2 linked regions of the Ruminococcus albus AD2013 genome follow. The protein of the gene in region 1 interacts with the protein of each later gene in a pairwise test. Links are inferred from orthologs where the notes say so. Each region holds a gene or a part of one and is shown on either strand. Other genes may lie near its edges. The genes, in order: N773_RS0101405 and N773_RS0105815.

Evidence for each region.
Region 2: the proteins of N773_RS0101405 (region 1) and N773_RS0105815 interact in binary tests that used the Escherichia coli proteins (3 or more experiments, as listed by UniProt). The link is inferred for Ruminococcus albus AD2013 from one-to-one orthologs.

What each region holds. Positions count from the first base shown.
Region 1 is NZ_JAGS01000001.1:329,992-333,101, reverse strand. Bases 279-3,053 are described here. They hold N773_RS0101405 (metal-dependent transcriptional regulator), read right to left. Parts: upstream 1,968-3,053; coding sequence 1,590-1,967; downstream 279-1,589. Other genes in these bases: N773_RS0101395 (helix-turn-helix domain-containing protein), read right to left, coding at 2,482-3,009; N773_RS0101400 (hypothetical protein), read right to left, coding at 2,200-2,457; N773_RS0101410 (HD domain-containing protein), read left to right, coding at 991-1,548; N773_RS0101415 (NAD(P)/FAD-dependent oxidoreductase), read left to right, coding at 279-976. In the rest of the region: more of N773_RS0101415, read left to right, coding at 1-278.
Region 2 is NZ_JAGS01000001.1:1,296,087-1,299,248, forward strand. Bases 169-2,995 are described here. They hold N773_RS0105815 (methionine ABC transporter ATP-binding protein), read right to left. Parts: upstream 2,063-2,995; coding sequence 1,274-2,062; downstream 169-1,273. Other genes in these bases: N773_RS0105805 (MetQ/NlpA family ABC transporter substrate-binding protein), read right to left, coding at 169-509; N773_RS0105810 (methionine ABC transporter permease), read right to left, coding at 567-1,277; N773_RS0105820 (hypothetical protein), read left to right, coding at 2,802-2,995. In the rest of the region: more of N773_RS0105805, read right to left, coding at 1-168; more of N773_RS0105820, read left to right, coding at 2,996-3,162. UniProt on the Escherichia coli protein: Part of the ABC transporter complex MetNIQ involved in methionine import. Responsible for energy coupling to the transport system. It has also been shown to be involved in formyl-L-methionine transport.

The sequences.
Region 1 (3,110 bases):
CAGGCTGAGGGGAGTTGTAAAGGCGATAAGGGAACGCATTATCGAGCTTGGGGGAGAGATAAGGTTCGGTACAGAGCTTAACGATATCGAACTGGATGGCAGGCGTGCCGAGGCTGTAAAATTTACGGAGGGACGAGAAGAAGTCTCCGCTGTTGTACTGGCGATAGGACATTCGGCAAGAAATACATTCGAGATGCTTCACAGGAAAGGGATATTCCTTGAAGCTAAGCCGTTCTCGGTTGGTGCGAGGATAGAGCACAGACAGACGGAGGTTGACAGAAGCCTGTACGGAGAGTATGCGGGAAGTCCCATGCTGCCAAAGGGCGAATATCAGCTTTCTCACCGCGACAAAAGCGGTCGGGCGGCGTACACTTTTTGTATGTGCCCGGGTGGTACGGTAGTGCCAGCTGCTTCGGAAACTAGCGGTACTGTCACCAACGGTATGAGCGTATTCGCCCGAGACGGCGTGAATGCAAATTCGGCGCTGGTGGTATCGGTAACACCAGAAGATTTCGGCAGTAAGCCCCTTGACGGTATGTACTTTGCTCGGGAAATAGAGCAGAAAGCTTACAAGGCTGCGGGCAGTTACAAGGCTTGCGCTTCAAGCGTAAAGGGATTTCTTGATGGCAAAGCAGACCTAGATACGGACATAGAACCAAGCTATTCTCTCGGAGTGACAGCAGTGGATTACGAGAAAATTTTCCCTAAGCAGGTGACAGAAATGATGCGCACGGGGCTGAAAGTTTTTTCAAGAAAGATGAAATGCTTCGGGGACGGAAAAGCACTTCTCTGTGCACCCGAAACGAGGACGAGTTCACCAGTGAGGATAACAAGGGACAAAGACAAAATGACTTCCCTTTCCTGTGAAAATCTTTACCCCTGCGGTGAGGGTGCTGGCTATGCAGGAGGAATAATGAGTGCGGCAGTAGACGGATTGAACACAGCACTGAAGATAATGGCTGAGATAGCGCCATGATATACGGAGGAAGCATGACACCGAAAGAATATCTGGAAATACTGCACACCGCAGAAAAGTTGAAAGACACCACAAGGCACTGTACGACCTCAGGAAGACGTACCGAAAGTGTGGCAGAACACAGCTGGCGGCTAGCGCTGATGGCGATACTCCTTCGCGGAGAATTTTCCGAAGCCGACATAAACAAGCTGACTGCAATGTGCATTATACACGACCTTGGGGAATGTTTCACAGGTGACATACCCACATTCAGCAAAACTGACAAAGACCGTGAGACCGAAGACAGACTTCTGAATAAATGGGTAGGTTCTCTGCCCGCGGAAATTTCTTCTTATTTCAAGGCACTGTATCGGGAGATGGAAGAACAGAAAACGATAGAAGCAAAACTGTTCAAGGCACTTGACAAGCTTGAAGCCCTGATACAGCACAATGAATCACCGCTGGATACATGGTCTGAAAATGAGCGTGAGTTAAATCTGACTTACGGTACAGATACTGTGGCTTTCTCGGAATGGCTGACAGAACTCCGAAAAGTGATACTTGACGAAACACTGGATAAACTCGGAAAATAAAAACGGCGGGGCTACACGCTCCGCCGTTGATTTTTATGAAATTATTCCACAAGACCTTTTTCTTTCAAAACCTTCTTGATAGCCGCATATGTCTCATCGCTGAGGATATGTTCAACACGGCAGGCGTCTTTGGAAGCGGTAGCTTCGCTTACGCCCAATGATACGAACAGCTTGGAAAACAGCTTATGACGCTCATACATTTTTGCAGCTATCTCCATACCTTTATCTGTAAGTGTGATGTAGCCATCCTTATCAACGAGGATATATCCGTTCTCACGAAGATTCTTCATGGCTATGCTGACGCTGGGCTTGGAAAATTCAAGTTCGTTGACTATATCGATGCTTCTTACATCGCCTTTGCGCTCACTGATCATGAGTATGCTTTCAAGATAATTCTCGGCAGATTCCTGTATTTTCAAAGCTGCACCTCCGTTGTAATTAATTATACTATATTATAACACATTTTTTTAAATATTGCAAGTGGTACAAAAGAAATATTTGGCAGAAGATTATAGCCGTCATTTTTTTTGTACTGCGCTCTTCCGATTTTTGTTAGAAATCATTATAGCACAGCGGTTAAGAAATGTCAATAAAAATACCATAGTACTTCTGACAAATGATCGGAAATACTATGGCTTGAAATTTGGATTTTCAGTTTCTGCTGAGTGCACCGATGAACATTTTTGCTGAACGTATCAGCATAGTCACACCCATAACTGCGCAAACCGAACCTATGGCGATGGAATGTTTCAGGATAACATAGATGCCTGCGGCTATCACAAATATGCTTACTGCTATGCAGAGCATGAAAAACATTGCACGGAGGATAATCCTTACCGGACGGGGTACATATCTGCTGTTAAGAAAACCGATAACAAATTCTTCTGCTATATCTATAATGAAATCCATAATGTTGTTCTCCTTTATCTATTATCAGATAAGGCTGCTGTAATAAGCGCTCAGCTTTGCAGCGGCTTTTTTTATGAGCTGTTCAGCTTTGTCATGAGCGTTTATATCTGCAAAAATACCTTGTGTTGAAAGTTCCTGTGCCTTTTTGGCAAGTTCTACTGCCCGCTGAAAAGCTGCTATGTCGTCATTCTCTGTAAGCTGTTCCGCAAGATGCAGGCAAGCACGGGCTTTCAGTGCTGTAAACTCATCGATGTAGCCGTGGGGCGGCTCCGCTTTTACTATCTCCTCATAAACGCCTGCTGCGTAGAGGTTACGAAGTTCGATATAACTCACCATACCTGTATCTGCGGCAGGTGAGGTATCGTAGGCTTCAAGCTGTATATCAAGCACTTTGCAGAGATATTCAAGGGTCTTTACCGACGGCATCGCACTGCCGCTCTCTATCTGGCTCAGCATATTTCTTGTTATGAAATCGCCTACTACCTCGTTCTGTGTCATCTTTTTTGCGAGGCGGGCTTCCTTTATAATACGGCCTATATTCTTTGCGTCCATTTGTTAGCCTCCTTTACGTGTCAATTCTGTTTACGTATACTATACCACACTTTTTATAAAATTGCAAGAGTTTCACAGAAATTTAACATTTAGATTTACAT
Region 2 (3,162 bases), 970 kb from region 1 along the record:
ATCCAGCCCTGCTGTTCAAGAATACGGAGAGCTCTGTATTCGTTTGTGGCATCATCTGGCAGAACTACTGTTGCACCGTCGGGTACTTCGTCTGCGGAAGTATATTTCTCGGAGTATGCGCCGATAGGCTCAACGTGTACACCGCCGATATTTACCAGTGTACCGTTGTTTATCTCGTTCCATTCAATAAGATAAGGTTCATGCTGATTGAAGTTGAAATCTACCTCGCCGTTCTGGGTCTTTTCATTCCATGTAGCATCTGAAGCTGTGCTGACTATATCGATGGTATAGCCTTTCTCATTCAGCTTAGGCTCTACGTATTCGAGTATCTCGCTGTGTGGGGTGAGGTCTGCCAGTGCTGTTATGGTGGTGAGTTCCTTGCCGTCAGCTGTTTTGGTCTTGCTCTTTTTCTCGGGTGAATCTGCCTTTGCATTTCCGCCGCAGCCTGTAAGTACTGCCGAGATAAGTGCTGCTGCTATGGCTGCCGAATAAAGTCTGTTGTTTTTCATAATTGATTCCTCCTAAAAATTCATTTTAACTTTTCCTTTTACTTATATTATGATAGTTTATATAAGATGTCTCTTTTTAAGTATGAGATTTGATATCAGGTCGCCGAATATCTGTGCTATCTCAACCATGACTATAAGTACCAGCACAGAAGCTATCAGCATATCGTGGTAAAATCTGTTGAAGCCGAAGCGCACTGCTATATCGCCGATACCGCCCGCGCCGAAGCTTCCTGCCAGTGCTGTCATGGAGATTATACCTATAAGTGCTACTGTGAACCCTCTTATTATAGAAGGTATAGCTTCGGGCAGCATCACCTTGAAAACTATCGCCGCCGAGCTGCTGCCCATTGCCTTTGCGGCTTCTATCTTGCCTTTGGGTATCTCAACGAATGCACCCTGCACCAGTCTTGCGTACATGGGTATACAGCTTGCCGCCAGTGCGATTATACAAGCATTTACACCGTAGCTTTGCCCCAGCAACATTCGTGCCAGCGGGAGTGTTATGATTATCATTATCATCTGGGGAAGTGACCTGAGACAATTGACTATCGTGCCTGCCGTTTCATTCAGTACAGGTACGGGTCTAACGCCTTCCTTGGATATAACTGAAAGTGCTATGCCTAGAAGTACTCCCAGCACGAGGGTTATCACTGCGCTGAGTGCCACCATGTAAAGAGTATCCCACACAGCTGGGAGCAGTACGTCCCAGACCTCTTTGCTGAATGCGTGCTTTACCACTTCCCAGAAAGGAAATTTCAAAAAACTCAAATTCCCTCACCTCCTGTAAATGAATTATCATGTCTGAATTCTTTGTATACTTCAAGGAATATTTTACCCGTATTGCTCTGGGGGTCAAGGAAGATATCCCTTGTGGTGCCTGTTTCGGTTATCACGCCGTTTTCCAGAACTGCAACCCTGTTGCATATGCGCTTTGCCGCTTCAAGCTCGTGGGTTATCATTATTATGGTAACGCCAAGCTCTTTGTTGATATGTTCAAGCAGGTCGAGTATCGAAAGGGTTGAAACAGGGTCGAGGGCGCTGGTGGCTTCATCGGAGAGAAGCACATCGGGGTCGGTAGCAAGTGCCCTTGCTATGCCTACGCGCTGTTTCTGTCCGCCCGAAAGCGAACCGGGATAAGCATTCTTCTTATCGGAAAGACCCACAAGCTCCAGCAGCTTATTGACCTTTGTCTCAATATCCTTTTTTGATACCCCCAGCAGTTTCAACGGATATGCGATATTCTTGAATACCGTCATGGAATCAAAAAGATTGAACTGCTGGAATATCATGCCTATTTTTTTTCGGCGTTCGGTGAGCTGTTTTTTATTCAGTGAAAGTATCTCGGTTTCACCGATGAATATTTTGCCTCTGTCGGGTTCTTCAAGGCGGTTGATGCACCTGACAAGTGTGGATTTGCCTGCCCCTGAAAAACCGACTATCCCGAAGATATCACCCTTTTCGATCTCAAGGTCGATACCCTTGAGGACTGTATTTTCTTCTTTTCTGTTTTTAAATGACTTGTATAGCCCTTCTATTCTTATATATGAACTCATGGTATCTTGTCATATCTCCTTTGCTTATAACGCTCTATATGGTATTTTTATAACTTCCCTCTTGATTCATTGAATATATTTATAGCATATATTTCGGATATAATCAACAAATAAATGAGATAACGTTATCACTTAAATGCAGGAACACTACGAAATTGCTGACAAACTGTTAACTATTCCTCACCCAAAAGTTAAATGATAGGTATTAAGATATTGTTTTTTTTGAAAGCAAAAAAAATATCGGTCCAAATGCGACAACGATATCACACACAACGGCGTGCTTTATTGGTGCTCCGATGATTCATACCACGTTTTTCAGAGATATTTATCATAAATTTGTGATAACGTTATCTTAGTTAAAAAAACATATTATTCTGCTCGGTCTTATTATGTGATTGAGGTTCTTATAATAATCTGGTTGTTAAACATCCATTTACGTATAATAGTGTTTTATATTTGCTTGAAGAAAAAAATCTCAAAATGTGACTTCTCATTAGAGTTTTCTATTTTCAGGCAATGCATTACAGAACGTCAAATCATATTTTAGATAATCTTTGTTGAATATCGCCTTTGACACAACATAATAATTTTGCTATAATATTCAGGTAATCATATCATAATTATAGCACTGACACACGTTGTATTCTCAGGAATGCGTAAATCTGATCACGGAATGCTATCCGCAGATGAAGTATCCTTTGAGTACAGCGTGTTTTTTTGTGCGGAAACGGAGAAAACTATGCCAAGAAACCAATTTGAGAGAATGATGTTCGCTTTGATGACTGTTATCGTGACGGTACACGCTTATGTGTTTTACAGTCTGTATGTTGTCAACAGCTCCACGCTTATGAGTGTTACGGGAGAAAACAGTGTGCTCGGTGCAGTAAATGCTATGGGCGGTGTCTATATGTTCGGAAGAAATCTGCCTATCTGGGCAGTTGTGATCACAGAGTTTATCCTTGCATACACTCTTGAAATCACGGTTGGCAGCCCCTTGTCCTTTAAGCTCGCCTGTAAGGTTTTTGATCCGAGAGAGACACACCCTGTACTCTTTGAAACTGCGATCATCTGTGCAACAGTCGGCATCATGTGTCCTGCGA